DNA from 2 places in the Abiotrophia defectiva ATCC 49176 genome. Region 2 is predicted to be linked to the other one. Evidence: predicted binding sites of a transcription regulator. Region 2 holds the regulator's gene; the other holds the start of a gene.
The links. Region 2 encodes NrdR, which represses ribonucleotide reductase genes. Its sites were predicted from a motif close to ACACNATATATNGTGT; they were not measured.
Positions count from the first base shown of each region.

Region 1: the regulator NrdR is predicted to act here: its motif matches at 8,623-8,638, upstream of nrdH (glutaredoxin-like protein NrdH).

Region 1 is NZ_CP146287.1:1,029,550-1,045,099, reverse strand. Features, by position in the region: gene pflB (formate C-acetyltransferase) at 1-209, shown strand, start outside; gene pflA (pyruvate formate-lyase-activating protein) at 293-1,072, shown strand; gene V7R82_RS04890 (manganese-dependent inorganic pyrophosphatase) at 1,280-2,209, shown strand; gene V7R82_RS04885 (TlpA family protein disulfide reductase) at 2,233-2,907, shown strand; gene V7R82_RS04880 (NFACT family protein) at 2,983-4,683, shown strand; gene V7R82_RS04875 (ABC transporter substrate-binding protein) at 5,029-6,009, shown strand; gene V7R82_RS04870 (ABC transporter permease) at 6,017-6,892, shown strand; gene V7R82_RS04865 (ABC transporter ATP-binding protein) at 6,905-7,696, shown strand; gene V7R82_RS04860 (LD-carboxypeptidase) at 7,712-8,551, shown strand; gene nrdH (glutaredoxin-like protein NrdH) at 8,739-8,966, shown strand; gene V7R82_RS04850 (helix-turn-helix transcriptional regulator) at 9,012-10,175, opposite strand; gene V7R82_RS04845 (PTS sugar transporter subunit IIB) at 10,377-10,841, shown strand; gene V7R82_RS04840 (GNAT family N-acetyltransferase) at 10,912-11,475, shown strand; gene V7R82_RS04835 (thermonuclease family protein) at 11,484-12,155, shown strand; gene V7R82_RS04830 (CapA family protein) at 12,170-13,348, shown strand; gene V7R82_RS04825 (hypothetical protein) at 13,465-15,174, shown strand; gene traF (conjugal transfer protein TraF) at 15,245-15,550, shown strand, end outside.
Region 2 is NZ_CP146287.1:1,526,457-1,542,006, reverse strand. Features, by position in the region: gene pulA (type I pullulanase) at 1-28, shown strand, start outside; gene V7R82_RS07175 (hypothetical protein) at 125-457, opposite strand; gene pepA (glutamyl aminopeptidase) at 663-1,742, shown strand; gene ytpR (YtpR family tRNA-binding protein) at 1,803-2,432, shown strand; gene V7R82_RS07160 (hypothetical protein) at 2,498-3,346, shown strand; gene murC (UDP-N-acetylmuramate--L-alanine ligase) at 3,383-4,714, shown strand; gene polA (DNA polymerase I) at 4,873-7,515, shown strand; gene mutM (DNA-formamidopyrimidine glycosylase) at 7,560-8,438, shown strand; gene coaE (dephospho-CoA kinase) at 8,431-9,018, shown strand; gene nrdR (transcriptional regulator NrdR) at 9,096-9,572, shown strand; gene V7R82_RS07130 (DnaD domain protein) at 9,606-11,072, shown strand; gene dnaI (primosomal protein DnaI) at 11,085-12,023, shown strand; gene V7R82_RS07120 (hypothetical protein) at 12,035-12,241, shown strand; gene V7R82_RS07115 (PTS sugar transporter subunit IIA) at 12,365-12,751, shown strand; gene V7R82_RS07110 (LacI family DNA-binding transcriptional regulator) at 12,923-13,876, shown strand; gene V7R82_RS07105 (class A sortase) at 13,952-14,773, shown strand; gene V7R82_RS07100 (BlaI/MecI/CopY family transcriptional regulator) at 14,836-15,312, opposite strand.

The DNA.
Region 1 (15,550 bases), 500 kb from region 2:
CCAACATGTTGGATGGTTACTCTAAAAAAGGTGGTCACCACCTCAACATCAACGTATTCAACCGCGACACCTTAGTGGATGCGATGGAGCACCCAGAAAACTACCCACAATTAACCATCCGGGTATCTGGTTACGCCGTTAACTTCATTAAGTTGACCCGTGAACAACAATTAGACGTTATCAACCGGACTATGCATAGCCAAATGTAATAGTCGAGTCTTGACTGGGAAAAGTGACGGGGCAACTCGTCGCTTTTGCCCTTTATATAGAGATAGGTAAGGAGATAAATGTAATGCAATTTGGGAACACAGCCACAACACAAGTAATTGGTCATGTCCATTCAACCGAAAGTTTTGGGTCCGTGGATGGCCCAGGCATTCGATTTATTACCTTCATGCAGGGCTGCCGCCTACGTTGCGAATTTTGCCACAACCCTGATACTTGGGCGACGCGTGGGGGACATGACTATACGCCGCAACAACTCTTTGACGAGGCCGTTCAATACCAAGATTTCTGGGGTAAGAAGGGTGGCGTTACGGTCAGTGGGGGAGAACCTCTCTTACAGATTGACTTCATTATTGAATACTTTAAAATCTGTAAAGCCAATGGTGTCCACACTACTTTAGACTCTTGTGGGGGGCCATTCACCCGCAAGGAGCCATTCTTTAGTAAATTTAATGAATTGCTTAAGTATACAGATTTAATTCTCTTGGATCTTAAGCACATTGATTCAGATGGCCACCGTAAGTTAACTGGTCAGCCTAATGAGAACATTCTGGATTTGGCTCACTATTTATCGGATATTGGTCAACCAGTATGGATTCGCCATGTCTTGGTACCTGAACGGACTGACTTTGATGAATATTTAATTCGGCTCAGTGCTTTCGTTAAGACGCTTAAGAACGTCTTGAAATTTGAAGTCTTACCTTATCATAAGTTAGGGGTTTACAAGTACGAAGCCCTGGGGATTAAGTACCGGTTGGCGGGGATTGAACCTCCAACACCAGATCGGGTGGAAAATGCCAAGCGTATTCTAGAAACTGCTTCTTATCGGGGTTATCTAACAGCTTAAGCCTTGAAATAGCCTTTAGTGAGTTACTATCACTAAGGGCTATTTATTTTGTGCACAAGTCATAGGCGGGAAATTTGCTAATAGAGTTGTGAAAGCGTAAAATAAAAGGGTATGAGGGACTTTGCCTGGACCTCTTTGGGGCTATAATTTTTCCCAGCTACATGTTAAAATTAAGGCAGTAATTATCTTATAGGAGGATCCACTGACATGACCCAATATTTAGTTTTCGGACATAAAAATCCAGACACTGACACCATTGCATCTGCCATTGCTTTTGCCTACTACCTCAACCAAAAAGGCCACCAAGCTGAGGCGGTGGCACTTGGTACACCTAATGAGGAAACGGCTTTTGCCCTTGACTACTTCAAGGCTCAAGCACCTCGTGTGATTGAATCAGCGGCAGGAACAGGTGCCCACGTTGCCCTAGTGGACCATAATGAAGCCAGCCAGTCTATTGATGATTTAGCTGAGTTAACAGTAGACTATGTCATTGACCACCACCGGATTGGTTTTGAGTCTGCACAACCATTATACTATCGTTGTGAGCCAATCGGCTGTACTGCTACTGTCCTTTACAAGATGTTTGGCGAAGCAGGGATTGAAATTCCTGGTCAAATTGCTGGTCTCATGTTGTCTGCTGTTATCTCTGATAGCTTACTCTTCAAATCACCAACTTGCACACCAGAAGACGTAGATGCGGCACAAGCCTTAGCAAAACTGGCGGGTATTGACGCACAGGTTTACGGTTTGGACTTGTTGAAGGCAGGGACAAACTTAGCTAGCAAGTCTGAAGAAACCTTACTCAACTTAGATGCTAAGAGCTTTGACATGAATGGCCACCAAGTACGGATTGCCCAAGTCAATGCCATTGGTTTTGCTGATCTCTTGGCTCGTAAAGAAGCCTTATTAAAGGCTATGCAAGCGGAAGTTGAGGCAAAAGGCTATGAACTCTTCCTCTTAGTAGTCACAGACGTCTTAGATAGTAACTCCTTTGGGTTAGTTGTAGGCCAAGATGTATCTGCTTTGGAAGCCGCTTTTGGTCAGAAGGTAGTGGACCAACAACTAGAACTGCCAGGGGTAGTATCACGCAAAAAACAAATTGTACCACCATTAACTGATAGCTATGCAGCTCGCTAGTTATCTGCCGAAAGGGATCTTTTATGAACAAAATTAAGAAATTACTTTATCCAGTATTACTTGTTTTAGGTTTAATAGTGGTTGGGGCTAGTATCTGGCTAGCCAACCAATCGAATCAGGAACCTGCTTCAGTAGCCGTGTCTACTAACTCATCTGAGGAATCTAGCTCACAAGTTGCTAAGGCGGATTCTTCCTCTAGTGAGGCCGCTAGTTCTGCGACTTCTAGTAGTCAAGCTGTGCGTGGAGTAAATAAACCTGAACGTAAGGGACCATCTGCCCCTGATACTAAGTTGTTAGATGAACTAGGCAATACCATTACTTTGTCATCAAAATTTGGCAAACCAACTATTATCAATATTTGGGCTTCTTGGTGTCCACCTTGTCGCGAAGAGATGCCTTATTTTCTAGAAGCCTACCGTCAATACGGCGATAAAGTAAATTTCGTTATGATTAATGCAACCGGTAGTCATCCGGACGAAACAGCAGAGAAGGCACAAGCCTATCTGAAAGAAGCTGGCTTGACTGACCTACCAATCTATTATGACGATCAACGTCAGAACCAAATTGCTTTTAATGCTGTCAGCCTACCAACAACCTATATTCTCAACGCCAAAGGCGAAATTATCAAGCGCGGGCAAGGTTCTGTTCCTCGCGAAGAACTCTTCAAGGTGCTAGAGCAAATGGTGGCTGAGCAGTAGTTTAAGTGACTCACACTAAGAACAGTGCTTAAGGCGCTGTTCTTTTATTCAAGATTTATGGAAGGATGTGATTGAATGAGTTTTGATGGTTTTTTGACTCATGCCTTGGTTAAGGAGCTAGGTGCTCACTTGATAGGAGGGAAAGTTGCTAAAATCTATCAACCTTTTGAGCAAGAGCTGCAGCTAGTCATTCGATCACAACGCCAAAATTTCCGCCTACTCATCTCCATTCATCCTCAATACTATCGACTTCATCTGACAGACGAACGTCCTTCTAACCCCGAACACGCGCCAATGTTCTGCATGCTCTTACGTAAACACCTAGAGCAAGCCGTTCTACTAGATATTCAACAGGTTGAGAATGATCGGATTGTTGAGCTGCATTTTACGGGACGAGATGAGTTGGGGGATAGCCAGGTCTATCGCTTGATTATTGAACTAATGGGGCGACATTCTAATGTGATTCTGGTTAATGGGCAGGGACGTATCATTGACTGTCTTAAACATGTTCCTATGGCTTTAAATTCCTATCGTTTGTTGCAGCCCGGCGCTGACTATCGTCGGCCACCTCAAGATGAGAAACAAGTCAACTTGTTTAAGCTCAGCCAGGTGGATAGAGCAGAACTAGCTGAGCGATTAGCTAGTGCGACTAGCCTAGGTCAGGTTCAAGCCAACATTCAGGGCCTAGGCCGACTAGCCAGTCAATCCTTCTTGTCCCAAGTCCAAGAAGGGGCAAGTTGGGATAAACTACTAGCTGATTTCTGCCAGGCTGTGGATGCCGGTGGCGCCTATTTCTTAGAGGCCGACAAACCTGATTTTTATATGACGCCTTTGGCAGCTGTTGCTGGCCAATGGACTGCCTATGAGTCATTGTCAGGCTTGATTGCTTTCTATTATGCAGAGCGTGTTCGGCTGGACCGTATTAAACAAATGACGGGAGATTTAAACCAACGGTTGCAGTACTTAATCGATCGTAACCAACTTAAACTAGCTAATTTAGATCAAGATCAAGCTGTGGCTTCTCAATCAGAAAGCTATCGAATCAAAGGTGAATTGCTGTCTGCCTACGCCTATCAAATCCAAAAGGGGCAGAGTCAAGTTTCTTTACCAAATTATTATGACAATGACCAAATGATAGAGATTGACTTGGACCCGCGTAAGACGGCAATTGAAAATAGCCAAGCTTATTTCAAGCGCTATACCAAGTACCGCGATGCCCTCAAGCATATCGAACTCCAAAGGCAGCTTGCACAAGAAGAAATTGCTTATTTGGAGTCTGTCCAAGTACAACTTAGTCGGGCTGACCTTCAGGATGTGGCCCAAATTCGCCTAGAACTAGCGGAGCAAGGCTACTTGGGTGCCAAGCAACAAAATCTCAAAAAACGCCGCCAGGAAAAGGGCTTAGGCCCTCGGCTTTATCAAGCAAGTGATGGGACACGAATCTTAGTAGGGCGTAATAATCTCCAGAATGATCAGCTCAGCCTTAAACAGGCCAATAAGAACTTCTGGTGGCTACATGCTAAGAATATTCCTGGTTCACATGTCATTATTGAATCTGACCAGCCTTCAGATACAACCCTGACAGAAGCGGCTATGCTAGCAGCTTATTATTCTAAATTTCAGCAGTCAGCCAATGTTCCAGTAGACTATTTACAGGTTAAGTTTCTAAGAAAACCAAATGGGGCCAAACCTGGCTATGTTATCTACGAAGGACAGAAAACGCTAAGTGTAACGCCAAGTCCGGAGCTTATTCAAGCCATGGAAGTTAAAGAATAAAAATTTTCCACATTAGTCTTGACACTGTTTGCAAACAAGGTTAAACTAGGATTATAAAATAATGAAAGGTTGAGGCAAATGTTTCAAAGTCAAACACAAGCAACAAAATACTGGCAATTCTGGCATAGATAGGTTGTAGACTTGGAACATTTCCAATGGATACAGCCCAGTTTAACATACTGCTGTATCTATGTAGCCTAACACCTCTGTTTACTGCATAGACACTGAGTCAAGACTATGCGTAGATGATCCAGAGGTTTTTAGATAGGACTTCTAATCCGACGCATAGCTGGCGTCGGATTTTTTGTTGCTAACTAATTTTTATTAGAGAAAAGGAGATTTATCATGAAAAAAGTAGTTAAATTTGTCGCACTATTCTTTGCTTTAATTCTTATTGCAGGCCAAGGCCTAGTGGCGCATGCATCACCTGCCAAATTAAAAGTAGCCATCGTCCAACTTGTGACCCATCCATCCTTGGATGAAATTACCAGTGGGATTAAGGAATCCCTTGCTAGCCATGGCTACAAAGAAGGGGATAACCTAGAAATTGATTTCCAAAATGCGGAAGGGGATATGAATCTACTTCATAACATTTCAGAAGAAGTAGTGGCGAAAGAGCCAGATTTAATCTTTGCTATTACCACTCCTGTGGCGCAATCCTTACAACAAGCTACCAACAAAATTCCTATTGTTTTAGCTGGTATTACGGACCCTGTCAGCGCCAAATTAGTGACAGCCTTAGACAAGACAGACGGCAATATTACTGGGGTCAGTGACTTTGCGCCTTTAGAAGATCTCTTCAAGCAATTTAAGGCCCTTGACTTAGATGTTAAAACTATTGGGATGATGTATACTACTAGTGAAGACAATGCCAAGGCTGAAGTAGAAAAAGCCAAAGCTATTGCTGAAAAATTAGGCTACAAGGTGGAAGTCAAGACCATTGACTCAACCAATGATATGGCTTTAGTTGCTGAGGAATTGGCAAGTAAGAGCCAAGCCATCTTCATTCCAACGGATAACACCATTGCGAGTTCGATTAGCACACTTTTAGATGTTACCGACAAGGCCAAGATTCCTGTTCTTCCAACTTACGAGAAGGCAGTCAAAGAAGGGGCCCTCTTGTCAGTCGCTATCAGCCAAACTAATATTGGTAAGCAGTCAGCAGATTTAGGTCTCAAAATTATTGATGGCACCAAAATTTCTGATTTACCAATCGAATTTGCCAAAGAAACAGTCAAAGTCTATAACGGACAAACAGCAGAGAAGCTAGGCATTAAATTACCAAGCGACCTAAGCTCTCAATTTAAGGACTTAAGTAAGGAGTAATTTCTATATGGGAATTTATTATAGTGCCATCGCTCAGGGGCTGCTTTACAGCCTCATGGGGATTGGGCTTTACATTACCTTTCGTATTCTGAACTTTGCCGATCTGACCAGTGAAGCTTCCTTCTCGGTTGGGGCGGCAGTCGCAGTCAAAACCTTAACCCTAGGCTTGCACCCTGTCTTGTCCCTGATTACTGCTTTTGTGGCAGGGATGCTGACAGGCTTGGTCACTGGGCTTATGATGACCTATTTCGAAATCCCATCCCTCTTAGCGGGAATTATTACCTTAACTGCCTTTTATTCTATCAACCTACGTATTATGGAGCGGGCCAACTTGAGTTTGCGCCAGGTTAAGACTCTCTACGATCTATTAACTGGCCTAATGGCAGATTCTACTAGTCGCATTTTCCTCGTGGGATCCATCCTAACCCTGATTGTCATTCTTTTGCTGGGTTATTTCTTTAAGACTGATTTAGGTCAATCCATGGTTGCGTCAGGGGACAATGAAGTTATGGCGCACAGTCTAGGGATTTCGGTTAAGTTGATGAAATGCTTAGCCCTCATGGCTTCCAACGGAATTATTGCTGTAAGTGGGGCGCTGATTGCCCAACAGAATGGTTATGCTGATGTGGATATGGGGACTGGGACGGTGATCATCGCGCTATCTTCCATTATTATTGGGGAGATGCTCTTCAAACAGCTGACCCTATCTATGAGGCTATGTGCCATTGTCGTGGGTTCCGTCCTTTATCGCTTACTCTTGGTGGCCGTGCTCAAGCTAGGCTTTTTACCATCTGACTTCCGCTTGATATCTGCCTTAGTTTTAGCCATTTTCTTGGCTTTGCCAGCTATGCGTAAGAAAATTCAAGCTAAAAAATTAAGATAGGAGGATAGGATAATGACGATACAACTGGATGTACAATCTATTAGCAAGACCTTCTATCGTATGCAGGATAGTCCCTTACAGGTACTAAGTGATATTTCTTTTCAAGTCCAAAAGGGTGAAATTCTGGGGATTATTGGAACTAACGGGGCAGGCAAGTCTACCTTACTCAACTGCTTGACTGGCCATACACCTGTGACCTCAGGTAGTATTCTACTAAATGGTCAAGTTATTAGTAACCAAGCTGAAAGCAAGAATGCAGCCCTCATTAGCCGCTTTTTCCAGGATCCGCGCATGGGGACCGCCCCACGTATGACGGTCTTTGAGAATCTTATGTTGGCCTCTAGACGGGGCCAAAAACCTGGCTTTAAGCGATCACTTACTAAGGATAACTATGAGGCCATGAGAAATATATTGAGTCAGTTCCATTTGGAATTGGAAGATCGCTTAAATGTGCCGATTGAAGCCCTGTCTGGTGGCCAACGCCAAGCTATCGCTTTAATCATGGCAACACTTAAAAGACCAGAACTCTTACTCTTAGATGAGCATACTGCCGCTTTAGATCCGCGTACTTCTCGTCAGGTTATGCAAATGACCTCTGACCTGATTAAGAAAGAAGGGCTGACGGCGCTCATGATTACTCACCAGTTGCCAGATGCCATTGAATATTGCGACCGTATTCTGCTTATGCATAAGGGGCAGATTCAGCATATCTATGACCAGGATGAAGTCAAGAACTTGTCGGCTCCTGTCCTTTATCGCCATCTGGAAGACTTGATTGAAGCTGAAGCCCAAGCGCCATTGTAATGAAAGGAGTCGCATATGACACTTTTACAAGCTAGCCATGTCGTGCTACTAGGGTGCTCAAATGGCAAGACTAAGACCACTCAAGCTCAAGATAATCTGGATGCTTTGGTGAAGCTCCTGACCAGTCAATATGGTGCCAAGGTTACGATTAAGCCTAGTATTTGGCTAAATCAGGAAACGGGTGGTCACTGTCCAGCAGAGCTTAGGGCAGACTATTTGGCAAAGGCCTTAGCTGATTCTGAGGTCGACTGGATAATGGATTTGACAGGTGGAGACCTGGCTAATCAAACCTTAGCAGACTTGCCGCAAAAATTCTTCCAGCAGCTAAATCGTCAAAAGCCCGTCTACTATATGGGTTACAGTGATAATAGTGTGATTCTTAATGCCTGTTTGGCTCATGACATGATTCTGCCAGTGAATTTCTTTCCCCTGGCATTGGTCTTAGATCCTGCTTCGCGTGCTAACTTTGAGGCTTTCTTGCAAAATAAGCCTGGAGACAATTTGGAAGCTTTTGGCGGAAACATTCGTTGTTTTCTCAAACTAGCTGGTACTAGTTTCTGGCCACAAGATATAGTAGGGCGTCGCTTATACCTAGAAGCTAGTTCGGGTTCCTTAGAGCGAATTCAGTCCATGCTAGTCCAGCTTAGTCAGTTAATTACTTTAGATGATTTAAGCGAAATTTGTCTGGGACAATTCAATGAATTGGACGATAAGGGACAGAGACCAATTTTAGTGGACTATCTTAGTAGTTTGACGGGGACAGCCATCACTGAAAATTTCTATTTGGGGCATCGTTTCCCCCTTGCGCCCTTTATTTATCATAGTATTAGTGATGCAACTCTTCCGGAAAACTAAAAAAGACAGAAAACTCATCTGAAAAATAGTGAACTTTGGCTAGAGAGAAGCAACTTAACGTTCGTGAAGCAGCACTATATGTAGTAGGTAAAATTTGTTAAACCAAAAATTTTTACTATATATAGATTGCCTTTTCCTTCGAAACAGGGTATGATAGTAAAGTAAATTCGAAGGAGGGATTCGAACGATGAAGAAAATAACGGTATACTCAAAACCAAACTGTATGCAGTGTGATTTTACTAAGCGTTTCTTAGATCAGCACAATCTGGAATATACAGCTGTAGACGTTATGCAAGATAGCGATGCCCTAGCTCGTGTACAAGCTCTAGGCTTCCAATCGCTACCTGTAGTCGTAGCGGACGGTGTTGAACCATTTTTTGGTTTCCGTCCAGATATGCTTGAACAATTAGCATAAAAAGAAAAAACCCGGTTTACGCCTTATAGAGTAAACCGGGCTCTTTTATTTTAGAAGTTGTTTTGCATAGTGTGAAGGACTCATGCCGTATTCTTGGGTGAAGACTCGTGAAAAGTACTGTAGGGACCCGTATCCCAAGCTTTCAGCAATCTCAGATAGGGTTAATTTAGATTCTTTGATTAGAAGCTTACTACGCTTTAGGCGAAGTTGGTTGATGTAGTTTTTAGGTGTCATGTTGGCATATTTCTTAAATAACAACTGTAGGGTTGAGCGCGATAAACTGAAGTGATTAACCAAATCATTTACCTGATTCTCAGCTTCCACATGATGATGTAGATAATCGACAATGGACTGGAAGAGTTCGTTCTCGTAATTTTCTCGCATAGAAGTACTTGGTTCATCATAGAAGGCTTGATCACTCTTAAGCATCTGGATAATGACCGATTTGAAGAGTGTAATCATTTCATCAGCGTAAAAGGGTGCACTTGGACGATTAGATAATTCCACCATTTTTTCGATAACTTGGGTGTAGTGATTGCTGAGATGTACAATTTTATTTTTTAGTTCAGGGCTAATGCCACTTGCTTGGAACATAATGGATAGATAGGTAGATACGCCATCTTTCTTAACCATTTGGCTGTGTCGCTGATTAGGATAATAGAGCATGCAATCATGCCGCTTGGCAACATGCTTCAGGCCTTCTACTTCATGAACAAGTTCACCTTGGTCAACAATGGTCATTTCGAAGTAGTCATGTTGATCGTTGACGAAACGGTAAGGAGCAGTCTTGACTTGATAGAAGAAACCATAGACTTTTTCAATTTTGATTTCTTCTACAAAGTCTCTGACTTTAAGGGCTTGCTTAGCAGCCACTAATTCTGGACGATGGTTAAAGCGGGGTTCTAAAAGAATGCTACATTCATCTGTAATAGATAAGATGTTAAAGCAAATATTAGCATGTAACTCAATCGAGCCTTGTAAAACAAACTCTTGGTAAGTGTCCACTAGATAGGGATTGTGGGTCATAATGATCAGCGCAATACCACTGTGAGCGGTAATCGTAACAGTATCAGGAAATTTCAGAAAACTATCTGACTTCTGGCGATTGATGGTGAGGGCTTTTTTTGTATGCTTATGACCATCAAATTCAAAATTAGTGAGGGTATCAAAATAGTCAGCATGAGCAAAAGCAGATGTCTTAATGTACATGGGATCACCCCTAATATTTATAACATATTTACCTTTTTAGTATACCTCAATTTTGGATAATAATCACTAAAAATGTCCTAAAAGTTAAAAAGGATAAATTAAAAATGTCTAAGATTCCATCAATACAGTTGTATCTAGCCTTAAATAGCATTATACTATTGATTGTAGAAAGTATTTAGTCATGAGAGGAAGGAAATCTCAATGCCAACAATCGAAATGGCCAGAGTTGATAATCGACTCATTCATGGCCAGATTTCAGTTCGATGGTGCAGTAAACTCGAAATCAATACAATCATTGTCGTCAACGATGCGGTTGCACAAAACAAGGTACAACAAGGCTTGCTAGATATGGCTGTTCCAGATGACTACCATACACGCTACTACACCTTACAACAAGCCATTGACAAGCTGCCTAATCTGTCTTCAGATAAAAAAATGTTACTCATTTTTGAGAATATCCAAGACCTACGTAGCTTGGTAGCTGCGGGAGTTAAAATCCCATATATCAATATCGGTAACTTGGATATGTCACCTGGCAAACGTCATATTGCAGCCTCAACTTCCTTAAGCCAAGAGGAAATGGATTGGCTGGATAGTCAGGCTCAAGCAGGGACTAAGGTTGAAGTAAGACGAATTCCGTCCGAAGAAGCAACCTATGTATTTTAAGCTTTAGAACAAGTCCAGGCCCTTGGTTTGGGCTTGTTTTTCAATTTTTGTAAATGTTAGGAAGTGCCCTATGATACGCCCAGCCCAGGCCAGTGATGTGCCTGCTCTCTATGATTTGATGGTCATAATCTGGCAGGATATGGAGTTTGAACCATTTGTGACTTTAGATTCTCAGACTTTTAAACAGGCTATGATTCAACATCTCTTAGATACTAAGCAAAAGTATAATTACCAAAATTGTTGGGTCTATCAAGCTAGACATACAGGCCAGATTCAGGGTCTAGTCTTAGGTTACCCTGGTAACTTAGAATCCACTTATGACCGTCTCATAGAGCAACATTTTGGTGATCACACAGAGTTAGGAGATTTCTCTTTGACTCGTGAAAGTCGAGACGATGAATGGTACATTGATATGCTAGTCGTAGCTCCTCAAGCTCGAGGATTTGGCATTGCGAGCTCCCTTATCAAGCATCTAGAAACTATTCACAAACCAGGAACTGTTTTGGGCCTTAATTGCGACTTAGTCAATCCCAGAGCCAAGGCCCTTTACCGTCGCTTGGGCTTTGAGGTCAGAGACCTAGTCACTTTCTCAGGCCATGACTACCACCATATGCAAAAAATCGTAAGCCCCTAGGAGGATGTATGAACTTTAAAGACTACACAGCTAAAGATTGGATTCGCTTAGTCATTGGTCTCTTAATTCTGGTGCTAATCTGGTATTTCCGTCCGGGTGGCCAGGATAGCCCTAAGGACAAGAATCACAACCCTGAGTCTAGCCAACGAGAGCAAAATTCTGGCTCTACTAGTGACCAGATTGATATCAAGGCTTTTACTGGGACCAACTATCAAGTCCTACCAAAAGGCCAGAAAATACCAGTTAACTTTGTTCGCATTGTAGATGGGGATACGGTCGTTCTTTCATTAAATGGCCACGAATTTCGGACCCGTTATCTGATGATTGATACGCCAGAATCGGTTAAGGAAGGTCTCAAGCCTCAACCATATGGTAAAGATGCGGCCCATCGCAACCAAGAATTACTGACCAATGCTAAGCAGGTCAGCCTTGAGTTCGACAAGGGGCCTTATGCCGATGATTATGACCGGGCGCTTGCCTATGTCTATGCCGATGACAAATTAGTTTCCCTAGAATTAGTCAAGGAAGGTTTGGCTTCAGTTTCCTATGTCAATCCTCCTAACAACAGTCAAGAAAAGACCCTGAGACAGGCCCAAAAGCAAGCAAAGAATGCCAAAAAGGGTATCTGGTCCATCCCCAACTATGTCAATGATAAGGGGAAATTTACTATCCAAGAATAAGAGAGGAATCGCCTATGCAGCTAAGAAATAAGCAAGCCCAGCAAGTATTCAAATTCAAGTTGAAGCGCAAACTTCTTTTAGTTATGAGTCTATTGACTTTGTGGACGCCTCTGTCATTGGTTCAGGCTCAAATGACCATTGATAAAAATGAGTCAGCCATGCAGTCCGTAGGCCAAAGCAGTGAGTCGAGCCAAGAGGGATCAACAGTCCGCGTGCGCGCCATTGGCGATATTCTCTTGCATGACTTTGTCTATGAACGGGCGCGAACTGCCAATGGCTATAATTTTGATAGCATGTTAGCCCCAGTCAAATCCTATTTAGAAAATGCCGATATTACCGTCGCTAATATGGAAACCATTGTAGCAGGGGAGTCCGTTGGCTTAGGGACCTATCCCTTCTTCAATGCACCGTCACAGATTGTTGACACCCTTAAAAATGTTGGGGTAGATATCGTCAACAATGTGTCCAACCATACCATGGATATGGGGGCACAAGGGGTATTAGCTTCCATTAAAGCCCTCAAACAAAGGGACATGATGTACGTGGGTTCTTATGAGAGCTGGGAGGACTATAATACGCCTCGCATCATTGAACGAAACGGCATTAAGGTTGGTTTTCTGGCCTATGCTTATGGCCTCAATGGCTTGGAGCGCCCTCAGAATCAACAGTATCTGGCAACACTGATTGACAAGCAGCTCATTCCACTTGAGATTAAAGACTTGAATAGCAAGGTCGATGTTTCCGTAGTTATTATTCAAAATGGTGAAGAGTATGAGACCATGCCGACGGCAGACCAAATAGCTACTCATCAAATGGCTCGTGATGCTGGTGCTAACTTCGTTTTAGGTGGTCATCCACACGTTTTAGAGCCTTTTATCTACTATAATGAATCTCAAGCGGGACTCTTCTCACATGGTAACTTCCTGACTGGTCAATATGAGACAGCAACCAAGGTAGGGGGGATCACAGAATTTACCTACCGTAAGCTAAATGATGGTAAGGTTATTCTGGATAGCATGCGTTTTATGCCAACTTATAATATTGGCCTACCAGAGTCTAATGAATACCTGGTTGTGCCACTGGCTGACTGGCAGAAATACAATATTGCCAATGGACAAGCCCTTATGGACGAAATCCGTCAGCGTATGACGCGCTTTACTAACAAGGTTCAAGTCGTTGACTACCTGGATTAATCATACATATTTTATATAAAAGAAAAGCCTGATGGGATGGGCTTTTCTTTTTTTATGGCGATTTTTCGGATATATTTAGCCTATTTTGGGTATTTATATATAAGGAGGGGAGTAGTATGAAAGTAAAATTTAAGGGCATCTTGACAACTGGCTCCATACTAGTTGTCATGGTGGCTAGTCAGGTAGGGGCACAATCAGCCTATGTTTTATCTCAGTCTGTTAATAAGATACCAGTTGAGGCCTCAACTTGTGTCAGCCTTATTCGACAAATGACCCAAGCAGATGCAAACGACACTAGCAGTTCCCAGGACTTAGCTAGTCAGATGCGGGAGCAAGAAGCTAGTCTAGCCAGCCTAGAAGAGCAAGCCAAGCAAGTACAAGCTGAGCTAGCTAGCTTAGACGATAAAATTAAATCCCTACACGACCAGTTAGATCAAGCCCTAGATAGTGCTTATCAAGCCTTAGTAAAAGAAAATCCTGAATTAGATCAAGCTAGTGAAGACCAGCAGGCCGCAGCTTTAGCCAATCAGCCTCAAGTGGCTAGTCTGCAAGAAGCCTTAACGAGTGCCCAGACTGAGCAACAAGAAAAGCAGGCCGCCCTAGAGCAAATCAAATCAGAGATGGCCAATTTGGATTATGATCACCACCATAAAGAAGACCAATTGGAACAATCCAAATCCAACAAGACGGCGCTTAATGCCTGTTTGCTTTATCCTTACTCTAGTCACTATCTCAGTGCCGACAGTCTACCACTCAATCCCGCTAGTGAAACCTTGGCTGACTATTTGGTTCAGGTCAATCAAGTGCTCAAGCAGATTGTACCCTTAGCCTATCAAAAGCTTAAGTACCAAGAAATTGAGACGCTATTTTCACCGGAAACTAGCAATATGGACGAGGTTAACAAGCTATTGGAGGGCAAAAAGGACTTGCAACTGTCGCCAGAAGGGGAGACCTATTATCAGTATGCGCAGGAACTATCGCTCTTTGACGTAGAAATTTTGGCCAATCTGGCCCTGCGTCACTACTACCAATCAGGTGATAAGGCAACTTTGCAAGCAAAGTTCAATCAAGTCTACCAACTCAAAATCGGCCAGTATCGTTATCTGACATCCATTAACAAAGAGGTTTTTCAAGCCCTTAAACAAGGTTTAGCTGACTATCTTAACGCCCACCACTATGGTGCTGAAGCCCAAGGAAAATTGCAAGCCCTGGTCGATCGTTATCAATTACATTTGGTGAATTATAATGAGACTAATCAAAAGTGGCAAGTAGTTGAAGAAGAGGAGGAAAGCTTCCTGACGATACCGGATTTGATGTCAGAAGATCCTGAGACTAACAGTTCAAATAGTGAGTTGGGTGATAGCAACTATCATCATTCTACTAGAGATTGGACACCGTCCGACCATGATAGACAGGCTAGAGACTCTAGCAGTCAAGGGCATCAAGAAACTTCAAGCTCAAGTCAAAACCAGTCAGAGTCTAGCTCTGAATCATCAGCAGATAATAATCCCGAGACACTAAAACGACTTAAGGAACGACTCAATAAACGGCAAGCTAAGAACTCGCATCATCAGAGCAAGTCCAAGAATCAAACCCCGTCTGGCCAATCTAAAAAGGAAGCTAAAGCAAAAGCCAATTCAGATCAAGCCAATGAGAGCAGTCAAGAGAAGGGCAAGGGCAGTGTCAAGTTACCTGATACAGGCGAGCAAGCCTTTTACATGACAGTGGCCCTAGCACTTTGTGGCTTAGCTGCTATTATTGTGACTATCTATCTCTACCGTCGTTACCGTGAACGCAAGAAACTCAAAGACATTCATTTTGACTAAGCAAAGCATTTTGTGATGGGCCGGAAAAATCGTATAATAAAAGGGTAAAATGCAAAGGAGTGATTAATTCATGAATGAAGTAGCAAACTACCTAGAACAAGTCAAAGTATTCCAAGCAGTCAGCCCTGAAGAAGCCAAGGCATTGATGGACGCCAAAGATGGTGGCATCCTTTTTATTGGCCGTGAAAGCTGCCCATACTGCCGCCGTTTTGTGGCTAAACTTAGCCCATTGGCACAAGAAGCTGGCTTAAAAGTGGCTTATCTGCACTCTCAAAATCCAGAAACTCTGAGCCAAGTACAACAATTACGTGATCAATGGCAAGTGCCAACGGTACCAGGTTTCCTCTTTTCAGACAAGGAAGGGGTTCACGTTAAG
Region 2 (15,550 bases):
CGTCTTGGAACGCGTTGAGAAGGCATAATAAGTACACAAATCAATCCGACCACTTAAGTGGTCGGATTTTTGTTTGTCAGCATGCAAAAAAGAGCCGCCAGAGCGACTCCAAAGATTCTTTAAGTTAGCCTTCTACAGGGAAGAGATCTAGAATTTGACCGGTGTAAATATCGCAGACGAATTGATAGTGAACCAATTGTTCCCCTTCATAGCGGCTAATGCCCCCAATATAAACTTGAGGTTGGCTTTCTAATTCAGGGTATTCAACCGGAACATAGTGAATCCAAGAACCTTCAATCGGTCCTTGTTTAGCAAATTCAGCCTTAACTTCGGCTAGGACCCGGCTCGGGCGTTTAGGTTGGGATTCCAAGTAAAAGAGGGTCCCAGCCACGCCGACAATGGCGCCGGTTAAGAGTAGGAGGCCACCGATGAGGCCTTTACGTGGAGTAGATGACATAGTATTTTTCCTTCTTTCATAGGCATGGTGCGCGCTCCATCAGGGAGCGGTAGGTGGGGGCGCACAGGCTTGTGCTCCGTACTCTTAGTGTAACACAAATTCGAGTACAATTCATTGATTTTACTAAGCGCTCGTGAGATAATAAAAAGAGTAAAATCTACCTATTTATAATGGCGAAGGAGGTAGCGGTGCGACCGCGACAGGCATGACATTACAAGGCTTTGACTTAATCAAACATCTGACCGAATTACAAGGGATTTCGGGCAATGAAGGGCAGGTTCGTCGCTTCTTGCAGGAAGAGTTGACACCCTTAGTTGATAAGATCGAAGTGTCTGGGATTGGCAACCTCTATGGGATTAAGTATGCCAAGGATCCAGAAGCACCACGTCTCATGCTGGCAGCTCATATGGATGAAGTGGGCTTTATGGTCCGTCAGATTACCTCGAATGGTCTCTTAACGGTGACACCTATTGGGGGCTGGAACCCTTATAGTATCTCAGCTCAACGCTATACCCTTCAAACCCGTAAGGGGGACTATGTCTGCATTTCATCATCTGTGGCCCCTCACTTATTACGGGGCAAGGATGGGTCGGCTAAGTCAGTGGCGCCTGAAGATATCCTATTTGATGCGGGCTTTACTTCCCGCGAAGAAGCCTTGGAATATGGCGTACGTCCTGGTGATTCTATTGTACCTAAGACAGAAACTGTCTGGACAGCCAACAAGCAAGCCCTAATCGGCAAGGCTTGGGATAACCGCTATGGCTGCGCTGTGATGTTAGAAGCCATGCGGGCAGTCAAGGACAAAGAGCTAGCGGCCACCATTATTGCGGGGGCTAACGCTCAAGAAGAAGTCGGTTTGCGTGGCGCCAAAGGGGCCGTTCATCGCTATCAACCAGATGCCTTTATTGCCGTAGACTGTTCGCCAGCCGATGATACGGATGGTAACAAGGACAAGTTTGGACAGTTAGGGGGTGGCTTCCTCTTGCGGGTGCAAGATCCAGGCCACATCACCCACCGTGGTATGCGTGAGTTCTTGCTGGATACAGCGGAAACCCACAAGATTCCATACCAATACTTCTTCTCCAAAGGTGGAACCGACGCGGGTGCCGCTCATGTCAGCAATGATGGGGTGCCTTCAGCTGTCATTGGGGTCTGCGCCCGTTACATTCACGGTCACCAAACCCTTTTCCGTATGGATGATTATGAGGCAGCCAAGGAAATGGTCATCAAAGTCCTAGAGACTTTCGACAAGACAACCTTAGCGACCATTCGCGCCAATGTCTAAGGACAGCTTAAATAGAATTGATATATCAGATAAGTAGACGAAAGGAAGAAAAGAAATCATATGTGGTTAGCATTCTATAATCCTGGAGGCGTCGGTGACGTGCTCCTTCTCACTAGTGGCCCAGTTTCTTCAAACGAGATTGACCCAGATAGCAAAGGTCAGGTAACCGCCCTGCGCCATCATCAATCTCAAGCCATTGTGGGCTATAACCTCTTCGAAGTGGCAGACTTGAACTTGGCTGGAGAGGGTCCAGTGACCTTGACTTCTGAGCAAGTGGCTCAAGTCAATGCCCGTATTCAAGCTGCAGGCTTCGATCAAGCGGTTAGCTTTGATGCTTCACCACGCTTGGTCGTTGGTTATGTGGAAGAGTGTGTTGACCATCCAGATAGTGACCACTTACATATTACGCAAACACGTGTAGCGGCTGACACCGTCCTACAAATCGTCTGTGGGGCAGCCAATATTGAAGCCGGCCAAAAGGTCCTAGTGGCTCAACCAGGTGCCGTTATGCCAGATGGCTTGATTATTTGGCCAGGCCAATTACGTGGCGTTGACAGCAATGGTATGATTTGTTCTACACGCGAACTAGGTTTGGATGCCATTGAAAATAAACCAGGAATCTGGGTATTGAAAGATGACTTAGCAGTCGGCACACCACTTGAGCAAGTCATCGCCCACTACCAAGGCTAGTTAGCCATTTAGGTGATCAAACTAGCAGCATCAAGCAAGACCAGAAGATGAAAGGACGGTGGCTTATGAAGGACTACCAAGGACCTGCTTATCAGAAGCGGAATGTAAATTACGATAACCGACGTTTTAACCGGGAATCCCAATCGCCTTCAAGCAAGGGCGCCCCTTACAAATTCAAGTCTGCGCTAGAAGAGAAGCAAGAAACTAGTCGGGGCCATCGCCCTGTCTATCATCACGAGCAACCTTGGCGGGATCAACCGCAAAAGATGATTGATGCCAGTCAGACACCACCGCCAGCTACGACAGAGGAGCCATTGGAAGAGGCTGACTATCGGGTAGCCTACCGTGAGCGCCGCAATAGTAGCCCAAATCAGCGCTTTAATTCGGATTTGGTGCGGGAACGCATGATGTCAGAGCCAATCGAAGAGGAAAGTCCCGCGCCTAGCTATCGACCGGGTGAGGAGCTAAGACTGCCACAAACCCATTCTGACCGTTTGGATCGTGCCTATGTAGCACCTGCCGAGCGGCGACCTCAAAATGACTGGCCCAAGCCAGGCCAAACTAGCCGTCGACAGCAAGACCGCCAGGTTCTGGATGAATTTTTAGAAGCGCCGACTTCTCAGCGCTCACGCCAAGCTTGGCAAGCTAGCGCCCAAAGAGAGCGAGATCACCATGAGGCCAGCAGCCAACGGCAGGTTTCAGATGCCCAGGCTAAGTTCCAGTCTATTTTAGAGAACGGGCGAGATAGCCAGGAAGTGGCAAGACAGGCGCGGGCAGAACGTTTCCAACCTAAGGAACTACCTAAACCTTATCAGCCACCGCAATCGCAAGCTGTGACGGAAGTCGGGGTCTCTCGTGAGATTTTGGCCCGTATGCGTAAGGACAAGGACAGCTATTTATTATTTGAAGACTAGAAATTAATTGAGTGAAAGGACGTGTGTAGGTTGATTATGGACAAAGCAACAACCTATCATTTTGTGGGAATCAAAGGTTCAGGCATGAGTGCTCTCGCGCTTATCCTGGTAGGAGAAGGCTATAAGGTACAGGGGAGTGACGTAGGGAAGTACTTCTTCACCCAGCAAGGCTTAGAAGCTGCGGGTGTGCCTATGATGGAATTCTCGGCTGACAATATTCAACCTGGCCTGACCATCATCGCAGGCAATGCCTTCGGGGATGACCATGAAGAATTGGTGCGGGCACGCGAATTGGGCTTGCCAATCTACCGCTACCATCATTTCTTAGGTAAATTGATTAAGGGTTATACCAGTATTGCCGTTTCAGGCTGTCACGGTAAGACCTCTACCACAGGTCTTTTGGCGCATACCCTCAAGCACTTAGCCCCACTGTCTTACTTGATTGGGGATGGAACCGGTTGTGGGCAGGAGTCTGCCAAGTACTTTGGTCTAGAAGCCTGCGAGTATCGTCGTCACTTCCTGTCCTATGAACCTGATTATGCCATTATTACCAACGTGGATTTTGACCACCCTGATTACTTCACTTCGATTGAGGATGTCTTTTCAGCCTTCACTAGTTTTGCAGGCCAAACCACCAAAGCCGTGATTGCCTGCGGGGAGGATGCTTATCTACGCCAATTAGAAGCACCAGTTCCTGTTTACTACTATGGTTTTGACAGCAACTCTACTGTTTATGCAACCAATATTGAACGGACACAAGATGGATCTGACTTTGATGTGACCTTTGAAGGTAAGTTCTTAGGACGTTTCCATGTGCCGACCTATGGTAAGCACAATATCTTAAACGCTTTGGCGGTTATTACAGTCTTGACCCTAGAAGGTTTCCCGGCAGATGCCATTGCCCAAAACCTAGCGACCTTCACGGGTGTCAAACGTCGTTTCAGCGTTAAGACAGTGGGTGATTTAACTATCATTGACGACTATGCCCACCATCCAAGCGAAATCAAGGCGACCATTGATGCGACCAAGCAACGCTATCCAGACAAACGCTGTATTGCAGTCTTCCAACCTCATACCTTTAGCCGGACAGTAGCCCTGCTTAACGAGTTTGCTGAGTCACTTAACCTAGCAGACCAAGTCTATCTCTGCGACATCTTCAACTCTGCCCGTGAGCAAAGTGGGGAAGTTACTATTCAAGACTTGGCGGCCTTAATTGACCAAGAGGTGGAGATTATTTCGAGCGAGCACTTGTCTCCACTTATGCAATATAAGGACGATGTCATTGTCTTTATGGGCGCGGGTGATGTGGATAAGATTGCCCAACGCTTTGAAAAAGAATATGCCCGCCTACATCCAAATGTCCTCTAGGACTCACTTGGCGGCTAAGACCTAACACTCAATACAAGTCATCATAATCAGCCATTCTTAGCGGCTTGTCCTAAGGGATGCTGCTAGACTGGCTGATTTACTTTGCTACAGGCTATTAGAGCCTAGGAGCTTACCATAAATACTTAAGGAGGCGCCCCATGACCCAGCGCAAAATTTTACTGATTGATGGAAGCAGTTTGGCCTATCGGGCCTTCTTCTCCATTTTGGATATTGAACGATTCAAGAATAAGGCAGGTTTACATACCAATGCCTTGTTTAGCTTTAACCGCATGCTGGACGGGGTTTTAGACCAATTTAAGCCTAGCCATGTCTTGGTGGCTTTCGATAAATCTGGTCATACCTTCCGGACGGAACAGTACCCAGAATATAAGGCAGGACGCCAAAAAACACCGGGCGAGTTCCGCGAGCAGCTACCCTATTTCCGGGTGCTCTTGGATGCCTATGGCATCAAGTACTACGAATTGCTTCACTACGAAGCGGACGATATCTTAGGCACCTTGGCTAAGGCGGCAGACCCAGACGACCAGGTCATGATTGTGTCGGGGGACAAGGACTTAACCCAATTAGCCAGCGACCAAGTGACAGTCTATATTACTAAAAAGGGCGTAAGTGAGCTAGAGCCTTACACGCCTTCCAGCATTTGGGACAAGTACCAGCTGACGCCCCAACAGATTATCGACCTCAAGGGACTGATGGGCGATAGCTCGGACAACTATCCGGGTATTGAACGGGTAGGGGAGAAGACCGCCCTTAAGTTGCTCCATCAATTTGGGACGGTCGAAGGCCTCTATCAAGGTCTGGATCAACTCAAGCCTTCCAAGATGAAGGAAAACATTATCCGGGACGAAGCTAATGCGCGACTCAGCAAGTCCCTAGCCCGCATTGTCCAAGATGCGCCACTGGAAATCACCCTCGATGATTGCCAACTGGGACAGCGTGACCTAGCTCAATTAAGTGAATTTTATGTCCAAATGGATTTCCGTAGCTTCCTAGCCCAGCTGCATCAAGGAGCAGAAGTCGTCGCTAGTCAAGAAACGGCTCGCTATCCCGTTACCTGGTTGGAGTCAATTGAAGATGACCATGTCAAGGCAGCTGGTGCCTTCTATCTGGAGACTCTCAGCGAGAATTATCACTTTGCACCAGTCCTGGCGGTAGCATGGACCCAAGGCGAAAAGACTTATGCCACAAGTGGCCAAGTCGCATTTGCTAGCTCAGCCTTCAGAAAATGGCTAGAAGATGGGTCTCTTCCTAAAATCAGCGCAGACCTCAAGCGAGACAGCATCTTGCTGGACCATCAAGGCCTGACACTGGCGGGTGTGACCTTCGACGTGGGCTTGGCGGCCTATCTGGTTGATGTCGAGAAGATTAAGGATCTAACGAGCCTAGCCACCTATCTAGACTTGGGGATTCAAGTCCAGCTGGATGAAGTAGTCTATGGCAAGGGCGCCAAGCAGGCTCTGCCAGAAAATGAACGTTTGGCCCAACACTTGGCCGACAAGGTTTCGCTCTTAGATCAAGCAGTAGCTCCTTTGACTCAACAGCTAGATAATTTAGGCATGACGCAACTCTATCAAGACATGGAATTCCCGCTGGCTCAAGTCTTAACGGACATGGAGAAAAGAGGGGTAGCGGTTGATGTGGCCACTCTGGATCAGATGAATGACTTGCTTTTAGCACGCTTAGAAGAATTAGAGGCCGAAATTCAAACTTTAGCAGGACAAGCCTTCAATCCTAATTCGCCTAAACAGTTGGGTGAAATCCTCTTCGAACGCTTAGGCTTGCCGGTCATTAAGAAGACCAAGACCGGCTACTCGACAGCAGCCGATGTCCTAGAAAAACTCAAGGACGCCCATCCCATTGTGGCAGCTCTACTGACCTATCGCCAGCTAGCTAAGCTTCAGGGAACCTATTTGGCTGGTTTGCCTAAGTTTATTCAAGCCGATGGCAAGATTCACACCCGCTTCGTCCAAACCCTGACCCAGACCGGTCGCTTATCCAGTGCGGATCCTAACTTGCAGAATATCCCCATTCGGATGGAAGAAGGTCGCAAGATTCGTCAGGCCTTTGTGCCGTCTGAACCAGGCTGGCAACTTTTTGGCGCCGACTATTCGCAAATCGAGTTGCGGGTGCTGGCCCATATTTCAGGTGATCCGCACATGAAGCAAGCCTTCTTGGAGGGGCAAGACATCCATGCGGCGACTTCACGACGAGTCTTTGGCCTTTCGGATGATGCGGTGGTGGACAGTGACATGCGGCGCCAAGCCAAGGCGGTTAACTTTGGGATTGTCTATGGTATTAGTGACTACGGCCTGTCCCAGAACTTGGACATGTCGCGTAAGGAAGCCAAAGCCTTTATCGACCGCTACTTGGCCGAATATCCAGGTATCTCGACCTTTATGCAGGAGATTGTGGCTCAAGCCAAGAAAGATGGCTATGTCAGCACCTTGTGGGGCCGGCGACGTGCCTTACCAGATATCTATTCCAGCAACTTTAACCTGCGTTCCTTTGCAGAGCGGACGGCCATGAATACGCCAATTCAAGGAACAGCCGCCGATATTATTAAGGTAGCCATGGTGGCCTTAGACCAGGCCATTCGTCAAAGCGGCCTCCAAGCTCGTTTGCTCTTACAGGTGCACGATGAGTTGATTTTAGAAGCACCTCAAGACGAAATCGCCATTTTAGAAGAGTTGGTACCGGAAGTTATGGAGGGCGCTGTTAGCCTATCAGTACCACTCAAGGTAGAGGCAGCCAGTGGTAGCAACTGGTATCAACTAAAATAAGGCCTAGGCTCCTTAGAGAGCCCGGCCTAGAAAGGAAGTGACTTATGCCGGAATTACCCGAAGTAGAAACGGTACGGCGTGGCCTGACCAGTCTGATTGAGAGCAAGACCATTGCGGAGGTTCAAGTTTTCTGGCCTAAGCTAATTGACTTAAGGCCTCAAGAGACACTGGCTCAGTGGCAAGACTACTTGCGTGGCCAGACCATCCAAGCGGTGGGGCGGCGGGGCAAGTACTTATGGCTGGATTTTGGTTCTCACGTGCTAGTTTTTCATTTGCGAATGGAAGGTAAGTGCCATGTCTACCCACCAGGTCAGGAGCCTAAGACCAAGCCCAAGCATGTGCATCTCATCATGACTTTTAAGGACGGCAGCCACTTCCATTATGAAGATGTCCGCAAGTTTGGACGTTTCTCTTATATGGCCAAGGACCAATTAGAAAGCTATTTTGCCAGCAAGAAGTTAGGACCTGAGCCTACCCAAGAAGCCTTTGACTTGGCTCATTTTCGGGCTCAGTTAGCGTCTTCTAAACGGGCACTTAAGCCCCTCTTGCTGGACCAGACCCTGGTGGCTGGTTTAGGCAATATTTATGTGGATGAAGTCTGCTTTAAGGCGCGGATTCATCCGCAAAGACCGGCCTGCGACCTTACCGTCCATGAGGTCAAACGCCTGCATGCCGCTATTATTGAGATTTTGGCGGCGGCGGTGCAGGCGGGTGGTTCTACCATTCGGACCTATCGCAATTCCTTGGGAGCAGCGGGAACCTATCAGGAGTCCTTAGCTGTCTATGGCCGAGTAGATGAGCCCTGTGAACGTTGTGGCCGCCTAATCCATAAGGTCCAATTGGGCGGAAGAGGGACCCATTTCTGTCCGAATTGCCAATCAGCCCGCCTCAAGCATCCGCAAGGAGGAAAAGGCCATGCTTAGAATTGGTTTAACAGGGGGGATTGCCACGGGTAAATCCACCGTATCTAACTATTTAAAGGAACTTGCCTATCCCTTGATTGATGCGGATGTAATTGCCCGTCAGCTAGTGGCACCTGGCCAAGAGGGCCTGGAGCGCTTGGTGGTGCGATTTGGTAGGGAAATTCTGGATGAGTCAGGTGCCCTTAACCGCCAGGCCTTAGGCCAACGACTCTTCGGGGATGCCCAACTGCGCCAGGAGGTGGATCAACTCTTGCATCCACTCATTTATGAGGCCTTGGAGGCGGAGAGTCAGCGTCTGGCCCAGGCGGGAGCACAGCTTGCCTTTTTCGATATTCCCTTACTCTATGAGACAGGCTATGACCAGAAAATGGATCAGGTCTGGGTGGTCTATCTGCCCCATGACTTGCAAGTAGAGCGGCTAATGGCCCGTAACAGCTGGAGCCGGGCTCAAGCGGAGGCGGCCATTGCTAGCCAGGCATCTATTGAAGCCAAGCGCCAGCGGGCAGATTTAGTCATTGATAACCAGGGAACTTTAGCGGCGACCTTTGCCTATGTGGATCAGGCTTTAAGCCGTCTCTAGCTTGTTCCTCTGATAAGAATTCGTTATAATAGAAGGGAAAAGCGCCCTCTGGCGCCAGAAGATAAGGAGGGGACCCTATGGAATGTCCAAAATGCCATCACCAAAACTCCAAAGTTAATGACTCCCGGCCAGCTGATGGTGGGGCGGCAATCCGGCGGCGGCGGGAATGCCTCAACTGCAAGCATCGTTTCTCTACCTATGAACGGATCGAACAGATCCCCTTGTTGGTCATTAAGCGTGACGGTACCCGAGAAGAATTCAGCCAAGAGAAGCTACTGCGCGGGATTGTGCGTTCAGCTGAAAAACGGCCCATTACCATGGAACAAATGCAGGCTTTGGCTCAACAAGTAGAAAACAAGATTCGCGAAATCACCGACCAGGAAATTGAATCAGAACAAATTGGGGAATTTGTGATACCACTCTTGATGGAATTAGATGAAGTGGCTTATATTCGCTTTGCCAGTGTCTATCGCCAATTCCACTCGCGTGAGAGTTTCTTAAAAGAACTCCAAGCCCTGCAAGATCGTTTAAGCGAGAAAAACGATAAGAAATAAGCCAAGCGTCAATTTTAGAAAGGAGGTCCCATCATGTTAAGTCCCTTACAGCCCTTTCGGGTTCGGCAGCAAGCGCCCTTGTCCCAGCTACAGCAGGTGACCTTGCGCCAATGTTATCAGCCTGTTATCGGCACGGTGGGGCTAGCCTTCTATCTGTCTTTAACGGATTACGCGGGAGCGGACGGGGCCTGGAGCCCAGCGGTCATGCATGCTAGTCTGATTGATCAACTGCAAGTTTCGCCGGCCGACTTAAATCAAGCCCGCGGATACTTGGAGGCCTTGGGCTTACTCAAGTCCTATCAACCTAAGAAGGTCCAGGGTAATGCCCAGACTCAATTAGTGTCCTATGAAGTCATAGCGCCACTTGAGGTGGGGAGCTTCTTGCAGCACCCCCTTTATGCGGCTCTGCTGATGAATAAGATTGGGGATCAAGCCTTCTATCGCTTGATGCGCCGCTTTGAATGGGAAGAAATGGATGCCAGCGAGTATGTGGAAGTAACCCAGTCCTTCAGTCAGGTCTTCGACTATCCATCAGACCAAGCTATCAAAGACGCGCAGAACCAGGATGCTTTATCTGGCTCCTACCGTCAGCAGACCGCCCCTAATCCAGCAGAAGCTAGCTTGGACCAAGAGAGTCAGGAAAGTTTCCGTTATGGTCAGGTTCTAGATATACTAGAAGCGGCTCAAGTCAATAGCCGCCTCTTCACGCGGGAACTGCGCCAGCAAATGGCTAGTCTCCATCAAGTCTATGGCTTTAACGAGGAGCAAGTGGCGACAGTCATTAAATTGGCCTACCAAGACCAGACGGAACAAATTGCCATGGATCAATTACCGAGTCTAGCTAAGCGCTATAAGGCTAGCCTAAGCAGCAAGGAATCGGCTGCTAATCAAGCAGGCCAACTCAAAGACCAGATTCAAGCCCGCGCCCAAACCTTGCGGGAACAAGGCCAATATAGCAATAATCAGGCACAAATTATTGCCACGGCGGAGATTTTGCCACCGCTAGCCTTTCTTAAGCAAGTCAAACAGGCCAAGGGTGGCATCCGGAGCGACCAAGAGGGCTACAACCTAGAAGCTGCCTTGGAAAAGGTTAAATTGTCGCCTGCCATTGTCAACCTAGCAGTCTATTACCTCTTGGTCATGGAAGGGCGCGACCACCTTTACAAGTCTAATTTCGAAAAATTACTGGATGAATGGCAGCAAAAGGGGATTAAAGAAGTCCACCAAGTCTTCCGCTATATCGAAGACAAGCGCCAGGCCCAAGCCAAGAAGCCTAGCCAGGAGTCGGAACGTCCTTATGGCCGGACCCACAAGGGGGCTGGCGGCCATCAGCGTCAAGAAGTGGTGCCTTCATGGTTAGCCAAGCAACGCCAAGAAGGTCAGGATTCAAGGCAGGCATCAAGTCAAGCCAAGCCTGAGGCCAGCCCAGCTACTAGTCAAGCCACCCAGACCTTCGTCAATCCATTTAAGAAAGGGTCAGCCCAGGAGCTAGACCACTAGAGGAGGAATCTTATGGAGACAATCCAAGACGTCATGCGTCAGATTATGAACCAGCCCCATCTGCAAGAAATTTATGAGCAGGCAGTGGCCTTGGTCCGCCAGGATGAAGCCATTCAAGCCTTCCTCCAAGAACATCAGGCAGAATTAAGTGGGGAAATGATTCAAAATTCCCTGTCCAAACTCAATGAGTTTCGCCTAGAACGTGGGGCTATTGAGGCAGGCCAGCCAGGGACTAACCCAGGCTACCAGCCGGAATTATTCATTAACCACAATTTTATTGATGTTCGCTACAAGCCAACGACTGATTACTTGGCCAGCCTCAAGGCGCGTCGCCAAGCCGCTAATTTAGATAACCGCATGATGGCGGATGATGTCCGCCAGGCTCATTTGGCTGATTACATTATTGATTCGCCAGAACGCCAAGCCTTAATCAATGCCGTGACGCAATTTATGCAGACCTATCACCAAGATCCTAAATCAGCACAAGGTCTCTATATTACGGGTCCTTATGGGGTGGGTAAGACCTATTTATTGGGGGCTTTGGCCAATCATTTGGTGGAAGAAGAGGGAGCGACGGTGACTTTCTTACACTTCCCAACCTTTGCTTCTGATATGCGGGCTTCTATTCGGGACAATAGCACCCAAGCCAACTTGGATAAGGTCAAGCAGGTGGATGTCTTAATGCTAGATGACATGGGCGCCGAGTCTGATCCGTCGGGCTGGGTTCGAGACGAAGTCTTGGCCATTATTCTAGAGTATCGTATGCGGGAATCGCTACCGACTTTCTTCACTTCCAACTTCTCTCTGAAAGAATACGAAGAAGTCCTGACCTACAACCAAAAAGGCATTAGCCTAGCCAAAGCAGGCCGTATCATGGAGCGGGTTCGTTACCTAGCGCGTGAAATCACCCTTGATGGGCCAAACCGTCGCCAACTCAAACGGCAAGGATAAGGAGTAAAGCAATGAATCAACCAGAACCTAATGAACTGATCAAGCGTTATCGGATGACTCGTTTTCTCATGGTCATCGTCTTGGCTGTCCAACTATTCGTCCTGGCAGCCTACTACTTCAAGGAAAAGCAAACGGTTTTAGCCTTTCCTATGATTGTTAACAGCCTTTTCTTGGCTTTGGCCTTGACCCATTTGCGACATATTAAGCCTCGCGATTAAGCCAATCAATTCTTTTCAGCCCCGTTCTGCTTGAACTGGGTTTTTTTTCTTATGATCAGGTCTTGTCTGATGGACTCAAGTTACATACAATAGAAGTAAGAAAAAGCAAGGAGTGGATGTCAGATGAAGGTCTTGGTGACAGGGCATGGGGGCTTTGCCTCCGGCATGGCGGCAGCCAGTAGGATGATTGTAGGTGACCAGGAGCTTATCGACTGGTTGCCTTTTGAGGAAGGCACCAATCTCAGTGACTACCAAGCTCAAATCGTAGCTAGAGTCGAGAGGCATGGGGAAGAAGGTTTGTTGATTTTAACGGATTTTAAAGGCGGCACCCCCTTTAATGTCAGCATGCTGCTGTCTCAGGGGCATCCACAAGTCGCTGTTCTGGCAGGAACGAATTTGGCCATGATTTTAGAAGCCATTGATCAGGCATCTACAGCAAGTTCAGTGACTGACCTGGCGGATCACTTAGTAGTCATAGGACGCCAAGGTCTTCTTAAGGGAGTTCTGTAGGCGCGGAACTAGGCTTCCTTATCATGCACGGCCTCTAGCTTCTAAATTTATTTCCTAGTAAATTCATAGTAATTTCCTAAAAAAATACCTGCTTTTAGTCGCAAGAGCAGGTTATTTTAGTGTATAATAGGAAAGAATACACTGGCAAATCGATGGAGAGGAGTGGACATTATCGCAACGCTGAAAGACGTGGCCAAGAAGGCCAATGTCTCTAAAATGACGGTCTCTCGAGTAATCAATCACCCCCAACTGGTGACGGATGAACTCAAGCAATTGGTCTATCAGGCCATGGAAGAACTCAATTATCGACCTAATATGGCGGCCAAGGCCCTAGCCCAGAACCGGACCCTAATTGTTAAGGTCTTGATTCTGGAAGAAATGGATGCCACTGAACCTTATTATATGAACCTCCTATCCGGGATTGCCAAAGGTTTAGATAAGTACCAATACTCCCTTCAACTCATGACGGAGAACACCATTGATACGGGGAATAGTGATGGTTATATTATCACCGGCATGCGAGAGTCCGACTATGAATGGATTCGCAAAATCGACAAGCCGCTTATTCTCTACGGGGAGAATACCTACGGGGTGCCTTTTGTTGATTCTGATAATCGGCAGGCTGAATTTAAGGCCACCGAGTATGCCTTTAAAAAAGGTTATGACCACATTATCTTTGTCGGGATTGACGTGCCGGAATACTTCGAGCGCCAGCGGGAGCAAGGCTATCAAGACGCTCTGGCGCAACATCCAGATCACACGGCACAAATTCACCGCATACGGAATTCCTCGACCGCGGCAGCAGAATTGGTTGAGCGTCTGGACGCGCATTTGGAACCTAACACATGCTTCGTCTGTGCCTCAGATCGCATTGCCTTAGGCATTCAGCGGGGGCTCAAGTCACTGGGCAGAACCATGCCGGACGATGTTGGGATTATTGGTTTTGATGGGGTCTTTTTAGACCAGATTGCTAGCCCGCAGCTGACGACTGTGAAGCAGAAAGTCTTGGACATGGGGATTGCCTGTGTGGAACAGCTCATGCGCTTAATTGAGGGAGAAAGCCTCAAGGAAACGGCTTGTTACTTTGAAGCAGATTTGGTGGAAAGAGGGTCTACTAGATTGTAGGTTGCTTTACTTCCTATTTAGCTAGTGACATGATAAACTAAGAACCATAAGTAGATAGAGGGGGATATATAGACTATGACTGAGAAAAGAATGACGCGCACTGAGCGTATGCGTCAAGGAAATAAAATTGCTAAGAAGCCTGATAAGGCGACAAAGGCAAGTAAGAAAAAACAAGGGAAGAAAAGAAAAGGGGGCTTCTCTTGGCGGATTTTTCTGGCAATCTTGCTTTTCTTAGCGGCGGCAGTGCTATTCTTGCTAGATCCAATCAAGAACTACTTGGTCCGTCAAGGTCAGGAAGCGAATGCAGTCACTGAGTTAGACCGTAATAAGCGGGCTGAGATTGAAGCGAATGAGAAGAAGGAAGTGAACTATGACTTTGGTGTCATCAAACCACTTAATCCTTATGATGTCATCGCAAATGGAATTAATGCCAAGGATCTTCCGACTGTAGGTGGCGTGGCCATGCCAGATGTTGGTATGAACTTACCAATTTATAAGGGAGTAACCAATGAAGGGATGTTCTTAGGTGCAGGGACTTTGACTCCTAGCCAGAAGATGGGGGAATCTAACTATTCTATTGCTAGCCATCACTCCATTCATAAGGGCTTACTTTTTGAACCTTTGATGCATGCCAAGGTAGGCCAAGCTGTCTATCTGACAGACTTAGACAAGGTCTATAAATATGAAGTGAATTACATCGATCAAGTGGATCCAAGTCGTGTGGATTTGATTGAACCTACAACCAATCCAATCCTAACCATGATTACCTGTGACTCGACTCTTACCATGCGTGTCGTTGTTCAAGCTAAGTTAGTGGAAACTAAACCTATCGAAGAAGCATCCAAAGATATGGTCAATGCCTTCAAAGCCAAACAGACAGTTCCTACCAATAACTAAACAAGTAGAAACCCCAGACAGAATGTCTGGGGTTTTGTTTTAGGAGATAAATAATAGTCTAACTAAGCTTTGGGATGGCTTTTTGAATGATGACATTGGCAAGCTCCAGGAGGACACTGACAGGGGATGGTCTCCGGGGCAGTCTTGGCTTGTTCTTCTAGTTGCGTTATGATAGCTTGGCAATCAGCTTGGCTTAATGGTGTGCTGGCTAATAGCCGGGCCAGAAAATGGGCGCGATCTTTTCGACAAACAGGATCAAGGGCTGCTTGTAGGCGAAGGAGAGTGGCCTCTTCCTGGCTAATCGTTGCATAAAACTGGTAGGGGCTAATCCCTTCGGCTTTGTCTAAATAGCCCTTTTGAATTAGTCGCGAGAGCAGGGATTTAATGGTCCCAACCTTCCAATCACTTGAGGCGGATAGTGTGTCAATGAGTTGACGACTGGTGATACCGGGCATAGTCCAAACCAGTCTCATAAGCCGCCACTCAGCCTCGCTAATATGATACATATCTGATTTATTTTGGCTTAGATTGGCAGTCATGAGCGGGCTCCTTTCTGTAAAAATTACATTTGTCATCTCTTAGTCTAGTAGGCTCAGAAGCCCTTGTCAAGCCAGGAGCACAAGATATAGGGGGAGCCCTAGTTAAAAGGCTCGATTGGACCGGATTTGAAGCGAGTGATTGCTTTTCAAACCACTATATCTTGTGTTGTCTAGATGAATTGTGCACTAAATGTTGGGGCTTAAGGCTTGTTTTTCGTCCCAAATATGGTAAGATAGA